DNA from 3 places in the Streptomyces sp. NPDC031466 genome. Region 2 is predicted to be linked to each of the others. Evidence: riboswitches for the same ligand, from Rfam matches in the RefSeq annotation. Region 2 holds a riboswitch; each other region holds the start of a gene.

Region 1 (9,874 bases), on a different contig from region 2:
CGGGAGCACGACACACCCCCGCCGTACTTCCGTACGGACAACAATCTCGCCATACGGAACTACGCCCCTTAACGCTTGGGATGCGGCGAACTACCCTGTGTGTGCTGATGTTTTCGCGGAGGCATATACCTGGAGGATCGGCCAAACGCTCTTGCGGCCGCGAGTCCGGCCACCGTGCCCGGGGCCCACGCCACGGCACGGGTGGGCGCGGGTGCCCCTGCCCCCGGGGGAACGCAGCACGAATGCCGTGCGGTCCAGCCATCGCCCGGCAGCCGTCTGTGTCCGAGGGGTGGCGCATGTCCAGGGAGCAACGCGGGCCGAACGAGAAACTCGGCACCGTTCTCGCCCTCGCGGGAATCAGCAACGCGGGACTCGCCCGCCGGGTCAACGACCTCGGCGCACAACGCGGGTTGACGCTTCGATACGACAAGACCTCGGTGGCCCGGTGGGTGTCCAAGGGCATGGTGCCGCAGGGCGCCGCCCCCCACCTCATCGCGGCGGCCATCGGCCAGAAGCTCGGCCGCCCGGTGCCGCTGCACGAGATCGGCCTCGCGGACGCCGACCCGGCGCCCGAAGTGGGCCTCGCCTTCCCCCGTGACGTGGGGGCCGCCGTGAAGTCGGCCACCGAGCTGTACCGCCTCGACCTGGCGGGTCGGCGCGCGGGCGGCGGCATCTGGCAGTCCCTCGCCGGCTCCTTCGCGGTGAGCGCCTACGCCACGCCCGCCTCGCGCTGGCTGATAACCCCGGCCGACAGCTCCGTGGCGCGGGACGCCTCCCGAGACGTGCCGCGCGACGTGGCGCAGGCCGACGACGGCGGCGCGCCCATGAAGGTCGGCCACAGCGACGTGCTGAAGCTGCGCGAGGCCGCGGAGGACGCCCGGCGCTGGGACTCCAAGTACGGGGGCGGCGACTGGCGCTCCTCGATGGTCCCCGAGTGCCTGCGCGTCGAGGCGGCGCCGCTGCTCCTCGGCTCCTACTCGGACGAGGTCGGACGGGCCCTCTTCGGAGCCTCCGCCGAGCTGACGCGCCTCGCCGGGTGGATGGCCTTCGACACCGGCCAGCAGGAAGCCGCCCAGCGCTACTACATCCAGGCCCTGCGCCTGGCCCGCGCGGCCGCCGACGTGCCCTTGGGGGGGTACGTCCTCGCCTCCATGTCCCTCCAGGCCACCTACCGCGGCTTCGGCGACGAGGGCGTCGACCTCGCGCAGGCCGCCCTGGAGCGCAATCGCGGGCTCGCGACGGCCCGCACCATGAGCTTCTTCCGCCTCGTCGAGGCGCGGGCACACGCGCGTGCCCATGACGCGCAGGCCGCGGGGACGGCGCTGCGGGCCGCCGAGGGCTGGCTGGAGCGGGCCCGCGACGGTGACAACGACCCGACGTGGCTCGGCTTCTACGGCTACGACCGCTTCGCCGCGGACGCCGCCGAGTGCTACCGCGACCTGAAGGCGCCCCGGCAGGTCCGTCGCTTCACGGAGCAGGCGCTGTCGCGGCCCACGGAGGAGTTCGTGCGCTCGCACGGCCTGCGCCTGGTCGTCTCGGCGGTCGCCGAGCTGGAGTCCGGCAACCTCGACGCGGCGTGCGAGCAGGGCACCCGGGCCCTGGAGGTCGCCGGGCGCATCTCCTCCGCGCGGACCACGGAGTACGTGAAGGACCTCCTGCACCGCCTGGAGCCGTACGGGGACGAACCCCGGGTGGTGGAGCTGCGGGAACGCGCGCGGCCGCTGCTGATGGCTCCCGCGTAGCGCTCAATCACACACCCACCCCGAGTTTGAAGGCGTTGTCAGTGGCGCAGGGCAGTATCTGTGGTGGGAGGTGAGGCGCGGTGAAGAAGGTCGCGTACGACGGCGGCGGTCCGTACGACTGCGATGTCCTGGTGATCGGCGGCGGCATCGTCGGTCTCGCGACGGCGTACGCCCTCACCCGCACCGCCCCCGGCACCCGCGTCACCGTGCTGGAGAAGGAGCCCGGCCCCGCCCGGCACCAGACGGGCCGCAACAGCGGCGTGATCCACAGCGGGATCTACTACCGCCCGGGCTCGCTGAAGGCGAGATACGCGGTCGGCGGCGCCGCCGAAATGATCAAGTTCTGCGCGGAGTACGGCCTTCCGCACGAGGTCACCGGCAAGCTGATCGTCGCCACGGAGCGCGCGGAGCTGCCCCGGCTGCACGCCCTGGTCCAGCGCGGCAGGGAGAACGGCATCCCGGTGCGCGAGCTGGGCCCCGCCCAGATCACCGCGTACGAACCGGAGGTCCGCGGGCTCGCCGCCATCCACGTCGGGACGACCGGCATCTGCGACTACGGCGCGGTGGCCCGGCACCTGGCGGCCGCCTCGGGCGCCGAGATCCGCTACGGCGCGGGCGGGCACGTCCTGCGGGTGGACCGCCGGCCCGAGCGCGGCGTCGCCGTCCGCACCGCCGACGGCGCCATCGTGCGCGGCCGGGTCCTGGTGAACTGCGCCGGGCTGCACTGCGACGCGATCGCGCGGCTCACCGGGGACGACCCGGGCATGCGGATCGTGCCGTTCCGCGGTGAGTACTTCGAGCTGGCGCGGCCCGAGCTGGTCCGCGGCCTCGTCTATCCCGTGCCCGACCCCGCCTTCCCCTTCCTCGGCGTCCACCTCACCCGCGGCATCGACGGCGGCGTCCACGTGGGGCCGAACGCGGTCCCGGCCCTCGCCCGCGAGGGGTACGACTGGTCGGTGATCCGCCCCCGCGAGCTGGCCGGCACGCTGGGGTGGCCGGGCTCCTGGCACATAGCCCGGCGCCACTGGCGCTACGGGGCGGGCGAGCTGCGCCGCTCGGCCTCCAAGTCGGCGTTCACCGACGCCGTGCGCAGGCTGCTGCCCGCGGTCGGGCCGGACGACCTGGTCCCCGCGCCGGCGGGGGTCCGGGCGCAGGCCGTGCTGCGGGACGGCACGCTGGTCGACGACTTCCTCATACGGGAGGGGGCGCGGACCGTCCATGTACTGAACGCGCCCTCGCCCGCGGCGACCGCCTCACTGCCGATCGGGCGGGAGGTCGCGCGGCGGGCGCTGGCCTCTTTGGGGGGGTAGTGCGGGGCGCCCTTGGCGGGGGGAGGGCGTCGGTCGCCGTGCGGGGGAAGCCCCGGCAACCCGTAAAATCGGGCGCACTGTGTCTGAGTCTCCCCGTATCCCCGAAGTCCCTGGCGGCCCCGAAGCTCCCGAGGGGGTGTCGTCGACCGCGGAGGGGCGGGGCGGGCGGCGCGCGCCGGCCGCTCCCCGGTTTCCCGGGGGGCCCTCGCCCGATCCCGCCGGGTCGCACCACGAGCGGCGGATCCGCAGTTTCCAGCCGCGCCGCAGCCGGGTGACCACCAGCCAGGGCGACGCCCTGCGGCGGCTGTGGCCCACGTGGGGCCTGGACATCGACGGGCTGCGCACCCTGGACCTCGGCGAGCTGTTCGCGGACGACGAGGGGCCCCGCCCCGACCTCCCCGTCGTCCTGGAGATCGGCTTCGGCATGGGCGAGGCCACCGCGAAGATGGCCGCCGCCGACCCGGACACCGGCATCCTCGCCGTCGACGTCCACACCCCCGGCCAGGGAAATCTGCTCGGCCTCGCCGAACGGGCGGGACTGACGAACGTACGCGTGGCCAACGGCGACGCGATCATCCTGCTCCGCGAGATGCTCCCGCCCGAGTCCCTCGACGGCCTGCGCGTCTACTTCCCCGACCCCTGGCCCAAGGCCCGCCACCACAAGCGCCGCCTGATCCAGCCGGAGTTCCTGACGCTGGCCGCGCCCTCGCTCAAGCCCGGGGCGCTCCTGCACTGCGCGACGGACTGGGAGCCGTACGCCGAGCAGATGCTGGAGGTGCTCACCGCGCACCCCGACTTCGAGAACACGCGGCCGGACGGCGGCTACGCCCCGCGCCCGGAGTTCCGCCCCCTGACCCGCTTCGAGGGCCAGGGCCTGACCAAGGGACATGTCGTCCGCGACCTGCTGTTCCGCCGCACCGCACCGCTCGGGACCGGCGCCGGTCGGTAAGGCCCCGTCGCGGCCACCCGTATCCCTCGTTAGGGTCAACGACGTGGCCACCAGTTCTCCGTATCCGATACCCCCCGAGGCCCCCGCCCCGGGAGAGGTCCGCCGCGCCCACTGGTGGCAGCGGCGCGCGATACGGGCGGCCGGGCTCGTCACGCTGCTCGCCCTGTCGGGCCTGGTGATCCTCGCCCTGGTCAGGGAACAGACCGGCACCGAGGGCTTCCTCGTCGGCCTCGGCCTCGCGACGGTGCCGGTGCCGCTGCTCGTCGCCGCGTTCCGCTGGCTGGACCGGGTGGCGCCGGGGCCCTGGCGCAATCTCCTGTTCGCCTTCGCGTGGGGGGCGTGCGCGGCCGCGCTCATCGCGATCGTCGCGAACAGCTTCGCGATCCGCTGGATAGCCACCGCCACCGCGGACCCGCACAGCGCCGACACCCTCGGCGCCACGGTCATCGCCCCGATCGTGGAGGAGTCGGCCAAGGCCGCCGCCGTCCTGCTCGTCTTCCTGTTCCGCAGACGCGACTTCACCGGCGTCGTCGACGGCGTGGTGATCGCCGGGGTGACCGCGACCGGCTTCGCGTTCACCGAGAACATCCTCTACCTCGGCAACGCCTTCGTCACCGACCAGCTCAGCCGCGACAGCGGCCTGGCCTCCGTGACGGCCGCGACGTTCTTCGTGCGCGTGGTCATGTCGCCGTTCGCGCACCCGCTCTTCACCGTCCTCACCGGCATCGGCTTCGGCCTCGCCGCGTTCTTCGCCGAGCGCCAGCACGTGCGCCGCGTGCTGCTCCCGCTCACCGGGCTGCTGCTCGCGATGGGCGTGCACGCGCTGTGGAACGGCTCCGCGGTCTTCGGGCAGTACGGCTTCTTCACCGTGTACGCGCTGTTCATGCTGCCCTCCTTCGGCCTGGTGACCTGGCTGGCCATCTGGACCCGGCAGCGCGAACTGCGCCTGATCCGCGCCGAGCTGCCCGCCTACGCGGCGGCGGGCTGGCTCACCCCGCCCGAGCCGTACGCGCTCGGCTCGATGCGCGCCCGCGCGCTGGCCCGCGACTACGCCGCGTACACCTGGGGGAAGGCGGCGGCCCGCACGGTCGCCGAGTACGAGACGTACGCGACGTCCCTGGCGTTCCTGCGCCACCGGGGGCGCCGCGGCAGGGCCGGCGCCGACTTCGTCGTACGCGAGCGGGAGCTGCTCGAAGAGCTGTGGGAGCGCCGCGGGCCGGCCCGCCCCGCCCTGGCCTACGCGGCCCGCGCGACGGCGCCGGTCCTGTACCCCATGCCGATGCCCCTGGCCGTGGGGATGCCCTACGCCGGACACGGCCACCCGCCGCCCTACGGCGCCCCTGCCTACGGCCCCGCATACGGCGGCCCCGCACCGGGCGGCCCCCCGTACGGCCACCCGGCGTACGGCTGGCCGCCGCACAACCTCTACCGCTCCTAAGCGCCCCGGCGCCACGCCCGGCGTCAGGCGGAGGCCGCCGTGAGCGTCGCCAGCTCCACCTCGGTCAGTTCCACGTCCGCGACCGCCAGCAGGGCCGGCAGCTGCTCGACCGTGCGCGCGGAGGCGATCGGCGCGGCCACGGTCGGCCGGGCGGCGAGCCAGGCGAGCGCCACGGTGGCGACCTGGACGTCCCGCTCGGCCGCGATCCGGTCGAGCGCGTTCAGCACCCGCTCGCCGCGCTCACTGCCCACGTACTCCTCGACGCGGCCGCTGCGCGCGCTCTCCACCCGCGTGCCGGGGCGGTACTTGCCGGTGAGGAAGCCGGACGCGAGCGCGAAATAGGGGACGGCCGCGAGGCCGGCGCGGGAGGCGACCTCCTGGAGGGGGCCTTCGTAGGTGTCGCGGGAGACGAGGTTGTAGTGGGGCTGGAGCGCGACGTAGCGGGCCAGGCCCTCGCGGTCGGAGAAGTCGAGGGACTCCTGGAGCCGGTCGGGGGCGATGTTGGACGCGGCGATCGCCCGCACCTTCCCGGCCCGCACCAGCTCGTCGAGCGCCCCGATGATCTCCTCCACCGGGACCGACGGGTCGTCGAAGTGGGTGTAGTAGAGGTCGATGTAGTCGGTGCCGAGGCGGCGCAGGGAGGCCTCGGCGGCGCCCTTGATGGTGTCGGCGGAGAGTCCCTTGAAATCGGGGTGGGAGCCGACCTTCGTGGCGACGACGACATCGGAGCGGTTGCCGCGCTCGGCGAGCCACGCGCCGATGAGCGTCTCGGACTCGCCGCCCTTGTTGCCGTCCGCCCAGTGCGAGTAGGCGTCGGCGGTGTCGACGAAGTTCCCGCCCGCCGCGACGTAGGCGTCGAGGACGGCGAAGGAGGCGTCCCGGTCGGCGGTCCAGCCGAAGACGTTGCCTCCGAGGGAGAGCGGGAAGACGTCGAGGTCGGATGAGCCGAGCGTACGGAGAGAAGTCATGCGTTCCTCAACGTCCCTGCCGGAAGGGGAATTCCGGCAGGGCACGGCTCGGCGCGCGCGGGCGCCGGACTCAGGGGGCGCTCAGGGGCTGCTCAGGGGCTGTTCAGGGGTTGAGGCCCTTGCCCTGCAGCCAGGACAGCGGGTCGATGTTGGCCCCGCCCGCGGTGTGGACCTCCATGTGCAGGTGCGGACCGGTGACGTTGCCGGTCGCGCCGACCCGCCCGATGACATCGCCGGTGGCGACCTTCTGACCCACGCTGACGTTGAGCGAGGACTGGTGGCAGTACCAGACCTCGGTGCCGTCGGGCAGCTCCAGGACCGTGCGGTAGCCGTACGCGCCCGCCCAGCCGGCCTCCTTGACGGTGCCGGTGTGCACGGCCTTGAGGGGGGTACCCGTCGGCGCGGCGAAGTCCAGACCGGTGTGGTGCCCGGAGGACCACATGGCACCGGCGTCACCGAAGTGCGAGGTCAGGGTGTACGAGGAGGTGGGCAGCGCATAGCTCTTGGCGAGCTTGGCCCGACGCTCGGCCAGGGCCTTGGCCTCCCGGGCCTCCCGCTCCTTCTTCTTCTGGGCGGCGGCCTTCGCGTCGGCCTCGCGCTCGGCCTCCCGCTGCTGGGCGGCGGCTTCGGCGGCGGCCTTCTCGGCGGCGCTCTCCTCGGCCGCGGTGCGCACCGCGTCGTCCGCCTGGGCCTGCTGGTTCTCCGCCTGCCGCATGATGCGGGCGCGCAACGCCTCGCCCGCGTCGGCGCCGCCCTGCCGGATACCGGCGGTGCCGGCACCGGCGGTGGTGAGCGGCGTGGCGGCCGGGACGGCATCGGCGCCCGCGGCGGCGGACGCGTCGTCGGCCATCAGGGAGCCGATGCCGGGAAGCGAGTCGGCCTTGGGCAGCGAGTCTGCGACGGCGCCCAGGTCGGGCATCGAGATGGTGACCGGCGGCTTGCCGTCCTGCGCGGTGGCGATGCCTCCCGCGCCGACGGCGGCGATGACGCCGACGCCCAGCACGGTGGAGCTGCGGGCGAGCCCGCCGCCGCCCTTCTTGTGCACACGGTGCCTGCCGCGGACGGGGCGGACGGACTCCTCGGTGGGGTTCCATTCCTCCCAGGTCTCCTGGTCGTACCCACCGAAATCGTCGTCGTTCGGTATGTACACGGCTTGGGGGGCAGGCCGGTTGGACGCCACTGGGGCGCGCTCCTTTCCTTCCTTTCGCCTACCGGGTTAGCTGACGGGTTCGGAGCAGGAAGGTCTCCTACGAGCATCCGGCACGAGGGCGCGGATGCCTGATTCACCCCAAGTTGGTGGTTCCCCGGCTCCCTTGCGGGATTAGGCGCGTGCGCACGGAGCCGTCGCTGGTGACGGCTGGGACGACCGCGCTGCGTTATCGAACGTTAATAGACGGGGGGCCCGTATTCCAAGCCGTTCCGATTGATCGTTAACGGCTTCGGCCCGTACTTATCAGGACACGGGCGCCAGGACCGGGGCGAGTTGACCCCTCGCCGCGTTGACAAAACGTCAGTTGGGCCGTGCGGCAACGCACTTCGGTCACCCCGGGTCACCGTCACGCTCGTGGTGTCCGTGGGTCACGTCCGCGGTGGCGGGGCGCCGCAGGGCGAGCAGCGCCATGTCGTCCGTGGCCGCGCCCCCGGTGTGCCGCCGCACCTCCTGCGTGAGCGTGGCCAGCAGCGCGTGCGGGCCCTCGCGGCCGGGGAAGATCCGCCCGCCGAGCCGGGCCGCCGGGTCGTAGAAGACGCCCGCGGCGTCGCGCGCCTCCGACAGGCCGTCCGTGTAGAAGAGCAGCATCGCGCCGGGCGGGAACTTCGACTCGTCCGCCCGGTCCGGCCAGCCGCCCAGTTCGCCCATGCCGAGCGGCAGCGCGGGCTCGCTCGGGGAGAGCACGCACAGCCGCCCGTCGCCGCGCAGCAGCAGCGGCTCGGGATGCCCTCGGTTGACCAGTCGTACGCAGCCGTCGCTGAGCCGGATCTCCGCGAGGACGGCGGTGGTGAACCCCTCGAAGGCGTCCAGCCCGTCCCGCCGGGTGCCCTCCCGCGCCAGCGCCCGCTCCAGGCGCTGCGCCACCGCCTCCAGGGTGGCCTCCTGCTCGGCGGCCTCCCGGAAGGCGCCGATGACCACGGCGACGGCGGCCACCGCGCCCATGCCCTTGCCGCGCACGTCGCCGACGATGAGCCGCACGCCGTGCGGGGTGTCCTGTACGGCGTACAGATCGCCGCCGATGAAGGCGTCCGCCTGCGCGGCCTCGTACCGCGCCGCGATGTCGAGCCCGCCGATCCGGGGGTCCGGCTGCGGCAGCACGGCGCGCTGGGTGGCCTCGGCGATGGAGCGGGCGGTGGCGAGCCGGTCGTTGCCGCGGCGCACGACGCGGTTGATGACGATGGCGAGGGCGGCGACGGTCATCACGGTCAGCAGTTCGGTGACGGCCTCGACATGGCTGTTCGCCGCGTTGCCGTAGTGCAGCACGATGACGGAGACGGAGGCCGCGGCGCCGGTCAGGGCGGTGTTCAGGAGCGAGTAGAAGGGGGCGGCGATCAGCGGGGCGGCCGTGAAGAGCGGGGCCGCGGTGAAGTCGGGCGGGGTCGAGGCGTCGTACAGGACCCCGACGACCAGGAGCAGGACCGGCAGGGCCCGCACGAAGGCCCGCTCGTGCGCGGTGGCTCCGCTGCCGCCGGTACCTCCACGCTGCCCCACCGCTTGTCTCCCGCCGAGTTTGCGCCCATCACCGCGCTGCACCCAGGTTTCCCGCAGCGGGGCGGGGGTGCGAGCCGGTGTGGGCCGAGCGGGTCACGGGGCGGAAAACACCGAGGGCCGGAAGCATCGAAATGCTTCCGGCCCTCGGCCTTCAGTAGCGGGGACAGGATTTGAACCTGCGACCTCTGGGTTATGAGCCCAGCGAGCTACCGAGCTGCTCCACCCCGCGTCGGTAAACACAACAGTACGCCATCCGGACGGATGAAGCGAACCGCTTCTCCGGGGGCCGGTGGGGTGGTCGGGGGTGGCGGGGTCCGGCGGGGCGGTCGGGGCGGCGGGGTCGGTGGTCGCCGGCTCGGCGTCCGGGGTATCGCGCCGTGTCCCGGGTGCGTCTCGGGCGTGCGGCGCGCCCCGGGCGTACGACCTGCACGTCCTGCCACGCCGCGCTCCCGGGCGCACGACCTGCACGTCCTGCCACACCGTGCCCCCGGGCGCACGCCCAGGCGTACGAATGGGCGATTCGTTTCCCTCTGCCGGGTCACCGGCCGAGCCCCTTCGCGCTGCGCCCGCGAGGCTCCCAGGTAAAGCAGCCCTGCACCTTCGGAAGGCGGCACCCATGTCCACTCCTCCCCCTAGCCCGAGCCCGAGCCCCAGGCACCGGAGCAAGCGCGGAGCCCTCGCCGTGGCCATGGCGCTCACCGCGCTCACCCTCGCCCTCGGTACCGCCCCGGCCACCGCCGACGACCCCGGGCCCGAGCCCCAAGCC
Region 2 (9,874 bases):
GTGCCGAGGCCCCCGGCGAGCAGGGCGAGCAGGAAAACCCGGCCGCCGATCCTGCGCGGGCCGCGTGGTCGGGGAGGCGCGGGCGGCGGGGCGGCCGCTGTCTTGGCGCGCGGCACGCCCTGGTGGCCGCCCGTCGGCTGGTAGGCGATGTCGAGACTGGCGGGGCCCCAGAAATAGGAGGGGGACCGCTCGTGCGCGCCGTCCTTGGCCATGGGATCCCGCCACCAGGAAGGCCCGCCGGCGACGGGCGGCGCCTTGGCCTCCGGTGGCGCGTCAGCCGCGGCGTGCGCGGTGACCGGGTCGGGGTCGAGGGCCCCGCGCTGCTGAGACCAGTACCCCGCGCCCGCGAGGAGAAGGGTGAGGACAGCGGCGAACGTCAGCGCCCCGCCGTTGTTCAACAGAGTGAGGAAGACTCCGCAACCGACAAGTGCGAAGAGCACGGCCGTCAACGCCTGGCCGTCCACCCGGCCGGAGAGCAGCCTGCGCGCCTCGTTCTCCTCCTCGCCCTCGTACGGCACGAAGAGCCAGGCGAAGCCGTAGAACACCAGGCCGAGGCCGCTCGTGATCGACAGGACCACGAGACCGATGCGGAAGATCACCGGGTCCATGTCACAGTGCCGCCCGAGACCGGCGCACACCCCGCCGAGCTTCTTGTGCCGGCGGTCGCGGCGGAACTTCAGCTCCCCCACGGGCAGGCCGGCTTCCTCGCGACTGCCCGCGGGACCACCCGGCTCGCCGTACGCGTCGCGCAGGGCGACATGGATGGCGGCCTCGGTCTCCGTCTCGGCGGGCTGCTGATCTGTCATGTGTCCATGGTGACTGCCGCGAGCCCGCCGCGGCAGTCGGGACGACCCTGGCCCGACCCTGATATCACCCCTGAGACGACTCGGGCCACACCCCTGACAGGGACGGGGCGGGGGCCGAGATCAGGGAAGTCTCGGGGACCGACCCTGATGCCCGCGTGCGCGCCCGCGTGTGAATATCGAGGCATGCCGGAAGCCGCCGCACCGCCCATCGACGACGCCCGACCGCTGCGCAAGCTGTACCGCAGCGGTGACGGGCGTTGGCTCGGCGGTGTCGCACGCGGCCTCGCGGGGCATCTCGGACTGCCCGTGGTCTGGGTCCGGCTCGTCTTCGTCGGTCTGTTCACGGCGGACGGCCTCGGTGCTCTGCTGTACGCGGCGTTCTGGTTCTTCGTCCCGCTGGGCATCGGCGGCGTGGACGCCGAGCGGCCACCCGCGGCCGTCACGACCGAGACATCGCCGGACGGCCGCCGCAGACTCGTGGCGCGCAAGCCGGACAAGGGCCAGATAGTCGCGCTCCTCGCGATGGTCGTCGTCTGCATGGTCTTCGTCGGCAATGTGGAACTGGACGGCTCGACCAAGGCGTATGTGGTGCCGACCCTGCTCGTCGCCGCCGGTGTCGCCCTGGTCTGGCGCCAGGCCGACAATGCCCGCCGGGCCCGCTGGATGGCCGTCGGCCGCCGCCGGCGCACCATCACGCTCGCCCGATCGGCGGCCGGAGTGCTCCTGGTCGGCGCCGGGGTCACCGGCATCTTCGTGCTCCAAGGGTCCGCCGCACACCTGGGGGCCGTGCTGCAGGCCGCGCTGGCCGTGCTCGTCGGCGTCGCCCTTCTCGCCGGCCCCTACCTCGTCCGCATGATGCAAGACCTCTCCGAGGAGCGGCTGATGCGCATCCGCGCCCAGGAGAGAGCCGAGGTCGCCGCTCATGTGCACGACTCCGTGCTGCACACCCTGACCCTGATCCAGCGCAACGCGGAGAGCGCGGGCGAGGTGCGCCGCCTCGCCCGCGCGCAGGAGCGCGACTTGCGGGCCTGGCTCTACAACCCCGAGGGGACGGGCAAGGATGAGGACGAGGAGCCCGACACCCTCGCCGAGGCGGTCCGCCGCAGTGCGGCGGAGATCGAGGACAAGCACGGGGTGCCCATAGAGGTCGTCGTGGTCGGGGACTGCCCGCTCGACGAGCGGCTGACCGCCCAGATGCAGGCCGCGAGGGAAGCCATGGTGAACGCCGCCAAGTACGGTGGCGAGGGCGGTGCGGTGCAGGTCTTCGCCGAAGTCGAGGGGCAGACGGTGTTCGTGTCCGTCCGGGACCGCGGACCCGGCTTCGACCTGGATTCCGTTCCCGACGACCGCATGGGCGTACGAGAATCGATCATCGGCCGCATGCAGCGCAATGGCGGCACGGCGCGATTGCGCGCGGTGCCGGGCGGCGGCACGGAAGTCGAGCTGGAGATGGAGAGGACGGCGACGACATGAGCGACGCGACCGAGGCGGGCGAACCCGCGGAGCCGACCGGTTCGGACGAGGGCGGTGCGGGTGGGCGTCGTGTGCGGGTCGTCCTGGTCGACGACCACCGGATGTTCCGTACCGGGGTGCGGGCGGAGATCGGCCGGACCGACATCACCGGCGTCGAGGTGGTCGGCGAGGCCGCCGACGTCGACCAGGCGGTCACGGTCATCAGGGCCGCACGCCCCGAGGTCGTCCTGCTGGACGTGCACCTTCCGGGTGGCGGAGGCGTGGAAGTGCTGCGCCGCTGCGCACCGTTGATGGCCGACGCGGAGAGTCCGGTGCGTTTCCTGGCGCTGTCGGTCTCCGATGCCGCCGAGGATGTCATCGGCGTCATCCGGGGCGGTGCCCGGGGCTATGTCACCAAGACCATCACCGGTACGGACCTGGTGGACTCCATTTTCCGGGTGCAGGACGGCGACGCGGTGTTCTCGCCACGCCTGGCCGGCTTCGTCCTCGACGCCTTCGCCTCCACGGACGCGCCCCCGATCGATGAGGACCTGGACCGATTGACGCAGCGGGAGAGGGAGGTCCTGAGGTTGATCGCGCGGGGGTACGCGTACAAGGAGATCGCCAAGCAGCTCTACATCTCCGTGAAGACGGTCGAGTCGCATGTCTCGGCGGTCCTGAGGAAGCTTCAGCTCTCCAACCGCCATGAGTTGACGCGGTGGGCGACGGCGCGGCGGCTGGTCTGAGGTGCTGAGGGGCTGCTGCGGAGCCGGTCGCGCAGCGGCCGGCCGGTACGGGGGCTGACTGCGCGAGGTTCGGGGTGCGAGGCACGGGGCGCGGCCAGGTTGGCTGGGTGCCGGGTGCTGCCTCGAGCGTCGGGTGCCGCCCCTGGCGCCGGGTTCTGCCTCTGGCGTCGGGTGCCGTCCCTAGGCGTCGGGTGCGCCGGGTCGCCCTGAGTGGTGGGCGCCTCGGGGGACGACCTGGGCAGCGGGGCCGCCAGGGTCGTCCCGGGTAGTGCCGCCGCCTGGGCCGCCCTCGCGCGGTGCGCGGTCAGCTTGGTCGGCAGAGGGTGCCGTCCAGCGGGGGTCGGTAGTGGCTGTCGCCGGCCCATCGAACCCGCACCTCGCGGGAGGAGCGCGGCTTCCGCACCGCACACGGGCGAGTACTCGGGGCCGGCGTGACCAGCGCTGAGTATTCGTAGACGGACTTCGGGAAGGGGGCTCGGTGGAGTCGCGCTAGGGGTGCGTGCCGCCGGGGGCCGGGAGCGGCGCCAGTACCCGCAGGGCCCAGCGGTAGTGGGTGAGGGCCTTGGCGGCGCCCAGCAGGCCCGTCAGCCACAGGAGGAGGCCCGTGCCCATGCCGAGGGCGACGTCGGCGTACGTCTCGTGGCCGGGTTCGGCGTACGCGGCCGACTCGAAGGACGCCCACAGGCCGAGCGCGCACACGGCGAGGGAGGACAGGAGCCACAAGAGGCTGAGGCCGGGGGAGCGCAGACGGGCGTCGGACGCCGGGTCTCGGTCCAGGGCGATCCAGGCGTCGGTGAGTTCTCGTATCCGCCGGTCGCGGCGGAGGCTGAGGACGACGCCGACCACCGAGGGCGCCAGCGCCGCGAGGCCGAGGACCGCGAGGACCGGGCCGAGGATGAGCCCCGTGGCGTCCTTCTCCTCGATGAGTTTGATCGGCTGCATCAGCAGTGCCCAGCCGATCACGGCGCCGAGACCGCACAGCCACAGGAACAGGAGCCGGTGCACCCCGAGGTGGCGTCGGCGGAGTTCGTGGAGGGCCATGCCCCGGTCGGTGAGCAGCGCCCGACGGTCCGGCCAGGTGCGCAGCTGCGCGGGAGGGGGAGGCGGCGGCAACGTACGGCTGGGCATGGACCCGACAGTACTGGGGGCCGTCGGGCCGGTTCACACCACCCGGGTGGCGCCCGCGAACGGCATGTGGTCGATCGGTGCGAGCCGCACCGGGGCGCTCGGGTTCGGGGCGTGGATCATCTGGCCGTTGCCCACGTAGATGCCGACGTGGCTGATGCCCGAGTAGAAGAACACCAGGTCACCGGTGCGGAGTGCGGAGCGTGCGACGCGCTCCCCGGCGGCGATCTGGGCGTAGGTGGTGCGGGGCAGCGAGACGCCCGCCGCCCGGTAGGCGGCCTGGACCAGCCCCGAGCAGTCGAAGGCGTTGGGGCCCGTCGCGCCCCATACGTAGGGGCTGCCGATCGCCTTGTAGGCGTAGGAGACGGCGGCCGCGGCGCGGGCGTTGGGAGCCTTGGACGGTGCGTGCGGCTGCGGGGTCCGGGTGTGCGAACGGGTGACCCGGTCGGTGTTGTCGTCCGCGAGCTGTGTGCGCTGCTCGGCGTCCGCGAGCTGTGTGCGCTGTTCGGCGGTGAGCCGGGACAGCAGCCGCTTGGCCTCACCGAGTTTGCCGGTGATCGTGTTCTTGTGTTTCCGCAGTTCCGCCTGGCGCGAGCGGAGGGTGGAGAGGTGACCGTCGGCCTCGGCGTGCAGCTGGTCGATCTGACGGAGCTTCTTGCGCACGTCCCTGATGGCGGCGGCCCGGCGGTTGCCGGCCCGGTCGGCGAACGAGGCGCGGTCCAGGAACTGTTCGGGGTCGGAGGAGAGCGCGAGCTGCACGGAGGGGTCGATGCCGCCCGCGCGGTACTGGGCGGCCGCGTATGAACCGAGGCTTTCGCGGGCGGAGTTGAGTTCGGCCGTCTTGCGGGCCGCCTCGTCGCGCAGCTCGCCGAGGGAGGTCTCGGCCTTCTCGGCCTTCTCCTTCACCCCGTTGTACTTCTCGGTGGCGATCTCCGCCTCCCGGTGGAGCGCGTCGACCTTGGACTTCACCTCGGCGGGGCTGAGCCGGGGGTCCGCGTGCCCGGTGCCGTCGAGGGCGGTCACCGAAGCGGCTCCCGCCAGGGCGAGGGTGGCGGCGGTGCGGGCCGCACGGCCGGTGAGCAAGCGCTGTCGGGGTTTGCGGTGCGCTGCCACGAAGGGGGCTCCTTACCTGACCGGCGACGGCCCGCACAGGGGGAGCGGGCCGCCGCCGGGTTTCTCGGCGGTGATGACCGACTGCCGCCCTGGACGGGCGGCGGTGGGGATCCGGTCACCTGGTGAAGGACGCTAAACCCGGACGTAACGGCCCGGTGAGGGCTTGCGTGCAACTGACGGAAGTGGGCGGAACGGCGACCATGTATGCCCGTTCCGGATGCGGATTCGATGACCTACTTGTCATGAGTGTGGCCATTGTGGTGGCTGTGCCCCAGCTGTCCGTCGCGGGGTGATAAGGGGCCGCCCGAGGTGGGCGACGTGGGGCCGGGCTAGGCTCCGGCCTCATGGACGTACTCATCCATCTCTTCGTCGGCCTGCACATCATCGGCATCGCCTCGCTCCTGGGCGGCTTCCTGACCCAGATGAAGCAGATGGGCCAGGGCACCGCCCGCTTCAGCCCCGCGATGCTGCACGGCGCGTTGACCATGCTCGTGACCGGTGCCGTCCTGGTGGGCCTGAACCAGGCCGACGACAACCCGGTCAACAACCTCAAGATCGGCATCAAGATGGCCGTGCTGATCGTGATCCTCGCGCTGGTCTACGTGAAGCGGGACGAGGAGAAGATCGACAAGGGCGTGTTCGGCGCGGTGGGGCTGCTGACGACGGCCAACATCTTCATCGCCGTGCTGTGGACCTGATCCCCCCAATGACGGCCCTCCGGTAACGGCCCTCCGTTAGCGACCCTCTACGCGCGCGTGGCCCGCACTCCGCGAAGAGTGCGGGCCACGCGCGCGTAGAGGGCGCTCACCAGGGTTATGCCGGGCGCACCACACTGTGGATGGGCAGGTAGGAGATCGCCTCGACACGGACGTTCGCGCCCGGCCTCGGGGCGTGGATCATCGTGCCGTCGCCGATGTAGATCCCCACATGACTGAGGTCGTCGTAGAAGAACACCAGGTCACCCGGCTCGGCATCGGCGGTTCTCACGGTTGTGCCCGCCTTCGCCTGATCCCATGTGGTGCGCGGCAGGGAGATCCCGACGGCCTTCCACGCGTCCTGGGTGAGCCCGGAGCAGTCGTAGGAATCCGGACCGGTGGCGCCCCAGACGTACGGCTTGCCGAGCTGGGCCCGTGCGAAATCGACGACCTTCGCGGCCTTGGTGGAGTACCCGCTGTCCGTGCTCCCCGACCCGGGAATCGACCCGGGGATCGACCCGGGACCCGACCCGGCTCCGGTCCCTGAGCCGCCGTCCTGGCCCTCTCCCGCACCCTCGGCCTGCCCGCCCCCGTGCCCCTGCCCCTGGCCCCGATCCGTCTCCTTCCGCGCCGCCTCTTCGGCCTTGTGCTTGCGCTCCGCCTCGGCGGCCTGTTCGCGCGCCAGTCCCTCGGCCTTGCGCTCGGCCTCCCGCTCCCGCTTCCGTTCGGCCGCCGCGAGCCGTGCCTTCTCCTCGGCGGTCAGCTCCGAGAGCAGCTCACGCGCCTCGCCCAGCTTCTTCTGGACGGTCCGCTTGCTCGTCCTGAGGCCGTCGCGGGAGTCGCTCAGCGTCTCGAGGCTCTGCGCCGCCCTCGCGCGCTGTTTCGTCGCCGACGCCTGCTGCGCCTGGTAGTCGTCCACGGCCTTTTTCTGCCGCGCGGTCAGCCGGCCCGCCAGGTGGTTCTGGTCGAAGTAACCCTGAGGGTCGTCGGCCAGCATCATCGCGGCCGTATGGGAGGCGGCGCCGGTGCGGTACTGCGCGGCGGCGTAGGAGCCGAGCTTTTGACGTGCCTCGTTCAGCTTGTCCGCGCGCTGGGCCACGTCGTCGAGCAGGCGGTCGGTCCTCCTGCGCTGCTTGTCGGTCTTTTCCTTGGCCGAGTTGTACTTCTGGGTGGCCACGCCCGCCTGGTGGTAGAGGTCGTCGACCTTCTTCCGCACCTCTTCGAGGCTGGGTCCTTCGGGGCCGGGCTCTTCGAGGCGGGGCCTCGTCGGCTCGGAGGGGGCTGCCTGCGCGCTCTGCGACAGGAGGGCCACGGAGGTCAGGGCCGCCGTCGTGATGCCGACGGCCGGGGTGGTGCGGGTCCGGGGTGCGGTCGGCCGGGTCCGTGGCTTGCGGTGCGACGCCAAGGGAGGCGACTCCTTCCGTAGACCGCCTACCGGGTTAGCTGTCGGGTTCGGGCGGGTGCTCCGGAAGGTTGCCCTACGGTCCCGTACTGCGTACGGGACCGATTCACCCCAGGTTTTCGGTGGGTCCCCGGCTCCGAACGCGTCGGACTCGGCGGAGGCCACCCGCTCCCGGCGAGGTTCGCCGGCGGGGGACGAGCGGCCCGCGCAGCACGCTAGCCAACTCGTGAGGCGGGTGTGAAGGTTGATGTTCGATATGCCCGATACATTTCCGTGACTTTACGAGGGCCTTGATGCGGGCGTGAGGTGAGCATGACGCGGGAAGCCCGGGGGCCGCTGCGGAGCGTGAGCGTTCGTGGGCGGGGCGTAGAGGAAGGTGAGCCGGTCACCGGATGTGAGTCACCGGCGGATGTGAGGTGGTCGGAACCCGGGGCGGTTTGTCAGTGGGGCCGCCTAGACTCGGGAGGCGATGAGCAGCCTCTTTGATGACAGCTTCCTGGCGGACCTGCAGCCTTCCCGGGCCGCGGACGAAGAGCCCCCGCCGCCGCCCGAGGACAGCGCTCCGGAACCCGTTCCGGACGACTTGTTCAGCGGGAAGTTCGACGTGCCCATGACCCGGGACACGCACTACCGCGACGGTGCCCCGCGCCCGGTCATCGACCCGGCGACGCTCCTGGAGGGGCTGAACGAGAACCAGCGCGCGGCCGTCGTGCACGCGGGCGCCCCGCTGCTCATCGTCGCCGGCGCCGGCTCCGGCAAGACCCGCGTGCTGACCCACCGCATCGCGTACCTCCTCGCCGAGCGCGGTGTGCACCCCGGCCAGATCCTCGCGATCACCTTCACGAACAAGGCCGCGGGCGAGATGAAGGAGCGCGTCGAGCAGCTCGTGGGCCCCCGGGCCAACGCGATGTGGGTGTCGACCTTCCACAGCGCCTGCGTCCGCATCCTGCGCCGCGAGTACAAGAAGCTGGGCTTCACGTCCTCCTTCTCGATCTACGACGCCGCGGACTCCAAGCGCCTGATGGCCCTGGTCTGCCGCGATCTCGACCTGGACCCCAAGAAGTTCCCGCCGAAGTCCTTCAGCGCCAAGATCTCGAACCTGAAGAACGAGCTGATCGACGAGGAGGACTTCGCGGCGCAGGCGGCCGACGGCTTCGAGAAGACCCTCGCCCAGGCCTACGCCATGTACCAGTCACGCCTGCGCGAGGCGAACGCGCTGGACTTCGACGACCTGATCATGACGACGGTCCACCTCCTGCGTGCCTTCCCGGACGTCGCCGAGCACTACCGCCGCCGCTTCCGGCACGTCATGGTCGACGAGTACCAGGACACGAACCACGCGCAGTACGCACTGGTGCGCGAGCTGGTCGGCCCCTCCGGAGGCGAGGGCGACGACCCCGCGGAGCTGTGCGTGGTGGGTGACGCGGACCAGTCGATCTACGCCTTCCGCGGTGCCACCATCCGCAACATCCTCCAGTTCGAGGAGGACTACGCCGACGCGACGACGATCCTCTTGGAGCAGAACTACCGCTCCACGCAGACGATCCTGACCGCCGCCAACGCCGTCATCGAGCGGAACGAGAGCCGGCGCCCGAAGAACCTGTGGACCAACCAGGGCGCGGGCGCCCGCATCACCGGCTATGTCGCCGACACCGAGCACGACGAGGCGCAGTTCGTCGCCGACGAGATCGACCGGCTCACGGACGCGGGTGACGCGAAGGCCGGCGACGTCGCGATCTTCTACCGGACGAACGCCCAGTCCCGTGTCTTCGAAGAGATCTTCATCCGTGTCGGCCTGCCCTACAAGGTCGTCGGCGGCGTCCGCTTCTACGAGCGCAAGGAGGTCCGCGATGTGCTGGCCTACCTGCGCGTTCTCGCGAACCCCGAGGACGCGGTCCCGCTGCGGCGCATCCTCAACGTCCCCAAGAGGGGCATTGGCGACCGCGCCGAGGCGATGATCGACGCCCTCTCGCAGCGCGAGAAGATCTCCTTCCCGCAGGCACTGCGTCGCGTCGACGAGGCGTACGGAATGGCGGCCCGCTCCACCAACGCCGTCAAGCGGTTCAACGCGCTCATGGAGGACCTGCGGACCATCGTCGAGTCCGGCGCGGGCCCGGCCGTCGTCCTGGAGGCCGTGCTCGAACGGACCGGCTACCTCGCCGAACTGCAGGCGTCGACCGACCCGCAGGACGAGACCCGCATCGAGAACCTCCAGGAACTCGCCGCCGTCGCACTCGAATTCGAGCAGGAGAACGCGCAGGGCAACGAGCGGGCGGAAGGCGAGGAGGGGGCCGCCGCTCCGGCGGGCACGCTCTCCGACTTCCTGGAGCGCGTCGCGCTCGTGGCCGACTCCGACCAGATTCCGGATGAGGAGGACGACGGCTCCGGAGTCATCACGCTCATGACGCTGCACACCGCCAAGGGCCTGGAATTCCCCGTGGTGTTCCTGACCGGTATGGAGGACGGCGTCTTCCCGCACATGCGCTCCCTCGGGCAGGTCAAGGAGTTGGAGGAAGAGCGTCGCCTCGCCTACGT
Region 3 (9,874 bases), on a different contig from region 2:
CGAAGGCGTTCACCCCGCGCCGCGTCGCCGGGTTCGCGCCCCGGGTCCAGGAGCTGACGGACCACCTCATCGACGCCTTCGTCGAAAGAGGCAGCGCCGACCTCATCCACGAGTTCGCCTTCCCGCTCCCCATCTACGCCATCTGCGACCTGCTCGGCGTCCCCCGCGAGGACCAGGACGACTTCCGGGACTGGGCGGGCATGATGATCCGCCACGGCGGCGGCCCCCGGGGCGGTGTGGCGCGGTCGGTGAAGAAGATGCGCGGCTACCTGGCCGAACTGATCCACCGCAAGCGACTCGATCCCGGCGACGACCTCATCTCGGACCTGATCCGCGCCTCCGACCACGGCGAGCACCTCACGGAGAACGAGGCCGCCGCCATGGCCTTCATCCTTCTGTTCGCCGGCTTCGAGACCACCGTGAACCTCATCGGCAACGGCGTGTACGCCCTGCTGACCCACCCCGAGCAGCGGGCACGGCTCCAGGAGGCCCTGGCGGGGGGCGACACGGCCCTGTTGGAGACGGGCGTGGAGGAACTGCTGCGCTTCGACGGCCCCGTGGAGCTGGCCACCTGGCGGTTCGCGACCGAGGCGCTGACCGTCGGCGGGCAGGACATCGCCGCCGGCGACCCCGTCCTGGTCGTCCTGGCCGCCGCCGACCGCGACCCCGCGCGCTTCGAGCGGCCCGACACGCTGGACCTGTCCCGGCGCGACAACCAGCACCTGGGATACGGGCACGGCATCCACTACTGCCTGGGCGCGCCGCTCGCCCGCCTGGAGGGCCAGACCGCCCTCGCGACGCTGCTGCGGCGCCTTCCCGATCTGCAACTCGCGGGCGATCCCGCTGATTTGCGCTGGCGCGGCGGGCTGATCATGCGGGGACTGCGCACCCTGCCGGTGGAGTTCACACCCGCACATGAAACGGCTGCCGGATGAGTAAGGACTGACGGCGTGTCACGACTGTGATCTTCGCGTGATCTCCGCTGCATCGACTTGTGACAAGTGTTCGAGTGCGGCTACGTTCACGTCGACTCGGGCACCCCGGTGCCCGGGTCGTCGTCACAGTCTCCCGAAAGGCAACCGCATGCTCTCCGGCAATGGTCGTCACCGACGCCCCCGCCAGGCCCCGGCCCTCATCGTCGCGGCCGGAGTCACCGGATCAGCCATCGCCATCCCGCTCCTCGGGGCCACGAGCGCGAGCGCCGCCGAGACGGTGACGTGGGACAAGCTCGCCGAGTGCGAGAGCGGCGGTGAGTGGAGCGCCGACCCCGGGAACGGTTACTACGGAGGGCTCCAGCTCTCCCAGGAGACGTGGGAGCAGCACGGCGGCCTGAACTACGCGCCGAGCGCCGACGAGGCCTCCAAGTCGCAGCAGATCGCCGTGGCGGAGGACATCCTGGACGCCAAGGGACCGAAGGCCTGGCCGAGCTGCGGGCCGATCGCCGGGCTCACCGACGGCGGCGCCGCGGCCGACGTCGACCCGGGCGACCCGATCCTCCCCGAGCCCTCGGACACGTCGGGCGCCGGCGGAGCAAGTGGCAAGGGTGCGGACGAGAAGGCCCGCGAGAAGACCGGCGAGAAGGCCGGCAAGGGCGAGTCCGCGGCCGGGAAGGGTGCCGGTTCCACCGACACCTCCGACGACACGTCAGAAAAGCGGAAGTCCTCCGGCCACGCGGGCGACACGCCCGGATCGGACCGCGCCTCCCGAGACAAGAATCACGACGGGACGGACGTCGTGGACACATCGGACGGCAAGGACGGGGCGTCCGAGGCGGGCAAGTCCGGCGCCGAGGACGGCACTTCCCGCGACCCGAAGAACTCCTCCGACCCCTCCGAGAGCTCCGAGGACTCCGCCGCCGGCCGCCACCGCGCCGGCGACGCGGACGAGACCTCCGCAGCCGACGCGCGGAACGCCGACGGCGACCGCACCGGCCGGCACGCCTCGCGCGGCGGCGAACGCACCCAGAAGGTCGCCGACGGGACCTACGAGGTCCGCTCCGGGGACAACCTCTCGGTCATCGCGGACGACCTGGACGTCAAGGGCGGCTGGCACGAGCTGTACTCCGAGAACAAGGAGACCGTCGGAGCCGACCCGGACCTCATTCTCCCCGGTCAGAGCCTCGATTTGGGCGAAAAGTAGCGGTAGTTGACGAAGCGTCCGCCGGGCGCTTCGCAACCGTATGTCCGCATTGGCGCAAGTGAGAGATGGGTCTCAGAAGGCCTGATCGTCTTTGAAATTGTGGCGATCGCGTGACTACGGTCGTCATCGCCCGCCACTCGTGGGCCCCGCCGGTCGGTACGCCGAATCCTGCCAACGGCCGGACGGGAACAGTCGTCGCTTCGAGCGCCGTGGGCAGGAGCGGGGGACCCAAGGTAAGTGCCGGGTCCGGACGTTGGGGCTTCCGCGAGGGAGCGCCGCGGACGGGACCGGCTAGGGGTGAAGTCGCACCGAAGTCGGTGCGACCGGGCAACTTCACTGGCCCGAACCCGACAGCTCACCTCGCAGGCGTCGGTGAGGGGATGAACTCATGCTGTTTTCCAGCAAGGGCAAGCACCGCCGTCCGTCCAAGGCCACCCGTGTCGTCACGCTCGCCGGTGTCACCGGTGCCGCCGTGGCCGCCCCGCTGATGGCCGCCGGTTCGGCCAGCGCCGCCACCGGCCAGGAGTGGGACGCCGTCGCCCAGTGCGAGTCCGGCGGCAACTGGTCGATCAACACCGGCAACGGCTACCAGGGCGGTCTGCAGTTCTCGCCCTCCACCTGGGCCGCCTACGGCGGTACGAAGTACGCGCCCACCGCCGACAAGGCCTCCAAGGCCCAGCAGATCGAGATCGGCGAGAAGGTCCTCGCCGGCCAGGGCAAGGGTGCCTGGCCGAGCTGCGGCGTCGGCCTCTCGGGCGCCGCGTACAACGGCGGCGGCGCGCAGCAGCAGGCCCCCCAGCAGCAGGCCCCGCAGCAGCAGACCAAGCCGCAGCCGCAGCAGACGCAGCAGCAGGCCGCCCCCCAGCAGCAGGCCGCCCCCCAGCAGCGGGCGCAGCAGGCCCCGAAGCCGCAGCCCGCGCCGCAGACCGAGTCGCAGAAGACCGTCGAGACCCCGACCGGCAAGAAGGTCGAGAAGGGCGACGGCGAGTACAAGGTCAAGACCGGCGACACGCTGTCCAAGATCGCCGCGGCGCACGACGTCAAGGGCGGCTGGCAGAAGGTCTACAAGCTGAACGGCGACATCATCGACAACGCCGACTTCATCTTCCCGGGCCAGCAGCTCCACCTCAGCTGACCCGCCCGCGGCCGTGCCTCGGCGGACGCACGGCCGCCCGCCCCGTCCCCACGGGCTCCCCGCCCCGGTGCGCGTACCCCCGTACGCACCGGGGCGGGGGCATGTCCGCGTCACACCCGGCCCGCCTTGTTCGCTACCAGCGAGTAGAAAACGTGGCCTTACGCCCCGTTTCCCGGCTGTTTGCGCAACTGTCCGTCCCAGGGGACGGGCGGTCGGCTGGCCGAAGGCTCCGGGCCGGTTAGGCTCAGGAGACGCAGGGCCGAAGCGGCTCTCGTAAACGCGTCACATCCCAGAAGGAGATGCTCGTGCCGTCCATCGACGTCGTCGTAGCCCGGGAAATCCTGGACTCCCGAGGCAACCCCACGGTCGAGGTCGAGGTCGGCCTCGACGACGGCAGCACCGGTCGTGCCGCCGTCCCGTCCGGTGCCTCCACCGGTGCCTTCGAGGCCATCGAACTCCGTGACGGTGACCCCAACCGTTACCAGGGCAAGGGCGTGGAGAAGGCCGTCCTCGCCGTCATCGAGCAGATCGGCCCGGAGCTGGTGGGCTACGACGCCACCGAGCAGCGGCTGATCGACCAGGCCATGTTCGACCTGGACGCCACCGACAACAAGGGCTCCCTCGGCGCCAACGCCATCCTCGGCGTCTCGCTCGCCGTCGCGCACGCCGCCTCCGAGGCCAGCGACCTGCCGCTGTTCCGCTACCTCGGCGGCCCGAACGCGCACCTGCTGCCCGTGCCGATGATGAACATCCTCAACGGCGGGTCGCACGCCGACTCCAACGTCGACATCCAGGAGTTCATGATCGCGCCGATCGGCGCCGAGTCGTTCTCCGAGGCGCTGCGCTGGGGCACCGAGGTCTACCACACGCTGAAGAAGGTCCTGAAGAGCAAGGGCCTGGCCACCGGCCTCGGCGACGAGGGCGGCTTCGCCCCGAACCTCGACTCCAACCGCGCCGCCCTGGACCTCATCCTGGAGGCCATCAAGGAAGCCGGCTACGTCCCCGGCGAGCAGATCGCGCTCGCGCTCGACGTCGCCGCCTCCGAGTTCTACAAGGACGGCTCCTACGAGTTCGAGGGCAAGTCCCGCTCGGCCGCGGAGATGACCGAGTACTACGAGGAGCTCGTCGCCTCGTACCCGCTCGTCTCCATCGAGGACCCGCTGTTCGAGGACGACTGGGCCGGCTGGAACGCCATCACCGAGAAGCTCGGCGACAAGGTGCAGCTCGTCGGCGACGACCTGTTCGTCACCAACCCCGAGCGCCTGGCCCGCGGCATCGAGGAGAACTCCGCGAACGCCCTGCTCGTCAAGGTCAACCAGATCGGTTCGCTGACCGAGACCCTGGACGCCGTCGAGATGGCCCAGCGCAACGGCTTCAAGTGCATGATGTCCCACCGCTCCGGCGAGACCGAGGACGTCACCATCGCCGACCTGGCCGTCGCCACCAACTGCGGCCAGATCAAGACCGGTGCCCCGGCCCGCTCCGAGCGCGTCGCCAAGTACAACCAGCTCCTGCGCATCGAGGAGATCCTCGACGACGCCGCGGTCTACGCCGGCCGCAGCGCGTTCCCGCGGTTCCGCACCGCTCAGTAGCACGACGCCGGGGCTCCCGCGCGCCCAGCCGCGTGAGCCCGTGGTTACCTACGTCCCCGCACCCGGTCCCGTACCGTGTGCGGGGACGTAGGTACGTTTACACGCCGCGCTGCTCTGGGGAGGCGGAACATGGCCAAGGCCGGGACCAAGGACCGGTTCTCCACCGCTACCCGCCTGCGGCTGCTCGGCGAGCAGACCGCCGAGCGCGTCTACCGGTCCCAGACCAAGCGCCAGGCCCGGCGCTCCCGGCTCACCGGCCGCGCGGCCCTGCTCGCGCTGGTGCTCTGCTCCCTGGTCGTGGCGCTCGCCTACCCGATGCGGCAGTACGTCTCGCAGCGCGCCGAGATCGACGACCTGCGCCGGCAGAAGGCCGAGCAGCGCGAGGACGTCGAGAAGCTGCGCGACGAGAAGGCCCGCTGGCAGGACGACGCGTACGCCGAGCAGCGCATCCGGGACCGCCTGCACTACGTGCGGCCGGGCGAGACCGGGTTCACGGTCATCGACCCGGCGGCGGCCAAGAGCCGGCGCGCGGACCAGGGGGCGGCCTCGCGCCCCTGGTACTCGAACGTCTGGGAGGGCGTCGACAAGGCCGACCGCCCCGACTGACCCCAGCACGGCCCCCGTAGAGAACCGATCGAAAGACAGGCATGCACACGCCCCCGCCCTCCACCGACCGCACCGAGCCCACCGACGCCGACGTCGAGGCGTTCAAGCAGCAGCTCGGCCGCCCGCCGCGCGGGCTGCGGGCCATCGCCCACCGCTGCCCCTGCGGTCAGCCCGACGTCGTCGAGACGGCGCCGCGCCTGCCGGACGGGACGCCGTTCCCGACCACGTACTACCTGACGTGCCCGCGGGCCGCGTCCGCGATCGGCACCCTCGAGGCCAACGGCGTGATGAAGGAGATGTCGGAGCGGCTCCAGAGCGATCCCGAGCTGGCCGCCGCCTACCGCGCGGCCCACGAGGACTACATCGCCCGCCGGGACGCCATCGAGGTCCTGGAGGGCTTCCCGAGCGCGGGCGGCATGCCGGACCGCGTGAAGTGCCTGCACGTCCTGGTCGGCCACTCCCTGGCCGCGGGGCCCGGCGTGAACCCCCTCGGCGACGAGGCCATCGCGATGCTGCCCGAGTGGTGGGCCAAGGGTCCCTGCGTCACGCCGTGCGCGCCCGGGGACGAGGCGTGACCCGCGTCGCCGCCGTCGACTGCGGCACGAACTCCATCCGCCTCCTGGTGGCGGACGCCGATCCGGTCACCGGCGAACTGCGCGACCTGGACCGGCGCATGACGATCGTGCGCCTCGGCCAGGACGTGGACCGCACCGGGCGGCTGGCCCCCGAGGCGCTGGAGCGCACCTTCGCGGCCTGCCGCGAGTACGCCGAGGCCATCGAGGCGCACGGCGGCGTGGAGCGGGTCCGCTTCGTCGCCACCTCCGCCTCCCGCGACGCGGACAACCGCGAGGAGTTCGTCCGGGGCGTCCTGGACATCCTCGGCGTCGAGCCGGAGGTCATCACCGGCGCGCAGGAGGCGGAGTTCTCCTTCACCGGCGCCACCCGGGAACTGGCCGGCCGCGACGACCTGGCCGGGCCCTACCTGGTCGTGGACATCGGCGGCGGCTCCACCGAGTTCGTCGTCGGCACGGACTCGGTCGAGGCGGCCCGCTCGGTGGACGTCGGCTGTGTCCGCATGACCGAGCGTCACCTCGTGCGCGACGGCGCGGTCGCCGACCCGCCCTCGCCGCAGCGGTTCGCCGCGGTCAGGGCGGACGTCGAGGCCGCCCTGGACCTCGCCGAGCAGGCGGTCCCGCTCAAGGAGGCCCGCACCCTGGTCGGCCTCGCGGGCTCGGTGACCACCGTCGCCGCGATCGCGCTGGGCCTGGACGCCTACGACTCGCGGGCGATCCACCACTCCCGGATCTCCTACGAACAGGTGGCGGCCATCGCGGAGCGCCTGATGGGCGCCACGCACGCCGAGCGCGCCGCGATCCCCGTGATGCACCCGGGCCGCGTCGACGTCATCGCGGCGGGCGCCCTCGTCCTGCTCACGATCATGGACCGGACCGGCGCCCGCGAGGTCGTGGTGAGCGAGCACGACATCCTCGACGGGATCGCCCACAAGGTGGCGGCGGAGGTCGCGGAGGAGCGCCTGCGGGGCTGACCCGCGCGGGCGAAGACCACCAGGCGCAGCACCGCGAACCGCGCGACGCCGGCGAGGGCGGAGGCCCCGAGGTACACGCCCTGTTCGAGCACCGCGCCGGGCGCCGCCACCAGCTCCTGAAGGACGAGCATCGCCGCGCACGTGAGCGCGTACGAGGCCGCCGCGGAGCCGGCCGACTGCGCGTGCTGGCGCCAGGTCGCCCGGCGGCCCGCGCCGAAGGTGAACCGGGCGTGCAGCTCGGTGGCCAGCAGGGTTGCGGCCGCGGTGATCACCGCGTTGGCCAGCGCCCAGGGGAGCCAGGACGCGAGACCCGCCACGGCGAAGCCGGCCGCGAGCCCCACCCCGCCGCCGCAGAGCACGAAGCGGGCGAAGGCGGTGACAGCACCGGAGGCGGCCTGTCCCTGGCTCCCTGTTCTCTCCATGCCCCGACCCCTTTGCTGGCTCGTTGTGCCGGCTCGCTTCGCGAAAGGCACGCCTCTGACCTGGGAGGACAGCATGGTGTGCCGCAGTGGTGCCATCATGGCACATGCGTGGCGCCATGGGTATCCATTTATGGCGCCATGCCTGCGGTCTGGTGGCGTCGAAGGGGGGTGCGGAGCCCTCGCCGTGACAGTCCGTCGGGAAAGTTCGTGAAGTTCTTCACAAGGATTTCGGCCCTGGGGAGCGAGGTTCGGGGGCATCGGGACCCCGAAAAGGTCATCCAGGGGTTCTCGCGGGGGTGGTCTCGGCGCTGCCGGCGCGGGGCCCGTGGGGCGGGCGGTGCAGTGGTTCACCGCCGCTGCCGACTCAGAGCGGCAGCTCACAAGGGGTGGACAACGACTCGCGCGGCACTGTGGTTCCCCTGATCCGGCATGACCTCGGTCACGTGGGCGGCGAAGTGTAGCAGAGGCTCTCCCCATGCTTGTGAAGGGGCGCACGAGCGACCCCCGCCCGGCAGGTGGATACTCGATGGCATGAGCACCACGGAGCGTCCCAGGATCCTCGTAGTAGGCGGTGGGTACGTAGGCCTGTACGCAGCTCGGCGCATCCTCAAGAAGATGCGCTACGGAGAGGCGACCGTCACGGTCGTCGACCCCCGGTCGTACATGACCTACCAGCCCTTCCTCCCCGAAGCCGCCGCCGGCAGCATCTCGCCGCGGCACGTCGTCGTCCCGCTGCGACGCGTGCTGCCCAAGGCAGAGGTGCTCACCGGCCGGGTCACCACCATCGACCAGGACCGCAAGGTCGCCACGATCGCCCCCCTCGTGGGCGAGGCGTACGAGCTGCCCTTCGACTACCTCGTCATCGCGATGGGCGCGGTCTCCCGCACCTTCCCGATCCCCGGCCTCGCCGAGCAGGGCATCGGCATGAAGGGCATCGAGGAGGCCATCGGCCTGCGCAACCACGTCCTCGAGCAGCTCGACAAGGCCGACTCCACGACCGACGAGGACGTCCGCCGCAAGGCGCTGACCTTCGTCTTCGTGGGCGGTGGCTTCGCGGGTGCGGAGACCATCGGCGAGGTCGAGGACATGGCCCGCGACGCGGCCAAGTACTACAAGAGCGTCAAGCGCGAGGACATGCGCTTCGTGCTGGTCGACGTCGCGGACAAGATCCTCCCCGAGGTCGGTCCCAAGCTCGGCCAGTACGGCAAGGAGCACCTGGAAGGCCGCGGCGTCGAGGTCTACCTCAAGACCGGCATGGACTCCTGCGTGGACGGCCACGTGGTCCTGAACAACGGCCTCGAGGTCGACTCCAACACCATCGTGTGGACCGCCGGCGTCAAGCCGAACCCGGCGCTGGCCCGCTTCGGCCTGCCGCTCGGCCCCCGCGGTCACGTGGACACCCAGACGACGCTCCAGGTGCAGGGCACGGACTACATCTGGGCCGCGGGCGACAACGCCCAGGTGCCGGACATGGCCGCCCGCAAGGCCGGCAACGAGAACGCCTGGTGCCCGCCGAACGCCCAGCACGCGCTGCGTCAGGCGAAGGTCCTCGGCGACAACGTGATCTCCGGCATGCGGGGCTTCCCGCAGAAGGAGTACAGCCACGCCAACAAGGGTGCGGTCGCCGGTCTCGGCCTGCACAAGGGCGTCGCGATGATCGTCATGGGCAAGATGAAGATCAAGCTCAAGGGCCGTCTCGCCTGGTACATGCACCGCGGCTACCACGGCCTGGCCATGCCGACGTTCAACCGCAAGATCCGCGTCTTCGCGGACTGGACGCTCGCCATGTTCCTCAAGCGCGAGGTCGTCTCCCTCGGTGCTCTGGAAGCGCCTCGCGAGGAGTTCTACGAGGCCGCCAAGCCGGCCCCGAAGCCGCAGGTCGCGGCCGAGCCCGCCCCGGCGGTCAAGGCCGAGGAGAAGGCCAAGGCCTCCTGACCTCGCGTCACCGGGTGACCACGCGTCACTGATCCACCCCGAAGGGGGCCGTCCGCCATCCGTGGTGCGGGCGGCCCCTTTCGGCGTCTCGTGGGAGTGCGCGGGGTGCCCGTGGTGTTTACGTGGTGTCGGACCGTCCAGCGGTCTTCCTCACGGAGGTGTGCGCCATGCGAAACGCCGCACTGCGGCTGGAGAGACTCGCCGAGCAGCTCATGGGAGCCGAGCTGCCGGTGCGCGTCCGGGGCTGGGACGGCTCGGAGGCCGGGCCGCCGGGCGCCCCCACCCTCGTCGTACGCGACCGGCGCGCCCTGCGCCGCCTCCTGTGGAAGCCCGGTGAGCTGGGCCTGGCCCGCGCCTGGGTGGCCGGTGACCTGGACGTCGACGGGGACCTCTACGAGGCGCTGGACCGGATCGCCGCGTTCATCTGGGAGCGGGACGAGGACGGGCCGAATCTGCGGCAGGCGCTGCGCGAGCCCCGCTTCCGTGCCGCCGTCCGCTC

Evidence for each region. A riboswitch is a leader RNA that binds a small molecule or an ion and turns the genes downstream of it on or off. The one in region 2 is predicted to bind cyclic di-AMP.
Region 1: linked by a shared signal. The riboswitch ahead of ACZ5GP_RS15135 (M23 family metallopeptidase) and the one ahead of ACZ5GP_RS25055 (C40 family peptidase) in region 2 are both predicted to bind cyclic di-AMP.
Region 3: linked by a shared signal. The riboswitch ahead of ACZ5GP_RS17600 (transglycosylase family protein) and the one ahead of ACZ5GP_RS25055 (C40 family peptidase) in region 2 are both predicted to bind cyclic di-AMP.

Annotation. Positions count from the first base shown of each region.
Region 1 covers NZ_JBVIJT010000005.1:664,947-674,820, reverse strand. Annotated here, with positions in the region: gene ACZ5GP_RS15160 (MFS transporter) at 297-1,742, shown strand; gene lhgO (L-2-hydroxyglutarate oxidase) at 1,823-3,052, shown strand; gene trmB (tRNA (guanosine(46)-N7)-methyltransferase TrmB) at 3,189-4,001, shown strand; gene ACZ5GP_RS15145 (PrsW family intramembrane metalloprotease) at 4,045-5,439, shown strand; gene ACZ5GP_RS15140 (aldo/keto reductase) at 5,463-6,407, opposite strand; gene ACZ5GP_RS15135 (M23 family metallopeptidase) at 6,511-7,587, opposite strand; cyclic di-AMP (ydaO/yuaA leader) riboswitch at 7,598-7,745, opposite strand; gene ACZ5GP_RS15130 (PP2C family protein-serine/threonine phosphatase) at 7,948-9,108, opposite strand; tRNA gene ACZ5GP_RS15125 (tRNA-Met) at 9,264-9,337, opposite strand; gene ACZ5GP_RS15120 (chaplin) at 9,797-9,874, shown strand, end outside.
Region 2 covers NZ_JBVIJT010000010.1:112,993-122,866, reverse strand. Annotated here, with positions in the region: gene ACZ5GP_RS25085 (PspC domain-containing protein) at 1-806, opposite strand, end outside; gene ACZ5GP_RS25080 (PspC domain-containing protein) at 990-2,279, shown strand; gene ACZ5GP_RS25075 (LuxR C-terminal-related transcriptional regulator) at 2,276-3,004, shown strand; gene ACZ5GP_RS25070 (hypothetical protein) at 3,494-4,132, opposite strand; gene ACZ5GP_RS25065 (C40 family peptidase) at 4,166-5,242, opposite strand; gene ACZ5GP_RS25060 (hypothetical protein) at 5,587-5,940, shown strand; gene ACZ5GP_RS25055 (C40 family peptidase) at 6,056-7,342, opposite strand; cyclic di-AMP (ydaO/yuaA leader) riboswitch at 7,351-7,506, opposite strand; gene pcrA (DNA helicase PcrA) at 7,809-9,874, shown strand, end outside.
Region 3 covers NZ_JBVIJT010000006.1:524,831-534,704, forward strand. Annotated here, with positions in the region: gene ACZ5GP_RS17590 (cytochrome P450 family protein) at 1-935, shown strand, start outside; gene ACZ5GP_RS17595 (transglycosylase family protein) at 1,084-2,139, shown strand; cyclic di-AMP (ydaO/yuaA leader) riboswitch at 2,335-2,523, shown strand; gene ACZ5GP_RS17600 (transglycosylase family protein) at 2,528-3,274, shown strand; gene eno (phosphopyruvate hydratase) at 3,580-4,866, shown strand; gene ACZ5GP_RS17610 (FtsB family cell division protein) at 4,996-5,472, shown strand; gene ACZ5GP_RS17615 (DUF501 domain-containing protein) at 5,514-6,047, shown strand; gene ACZ5GP_RS17620 (Ppx/GppA phosphatase family protein) at 6,044-7,018, shown strand; partial or broken gene ACZ5GP_RS17625 (GtrA domain-containing protein) at 6,991-7,440, opposite strand; gene ACZ5GP_RS17630 (NAD(P)/FAD-dependent oxidoreductase) at 7,972-9,375, shown strand; gene ACZ5GP_RS17635 (class I SAM-dependent methyltransferase) at 9,543-9,874, shown strand, end outside.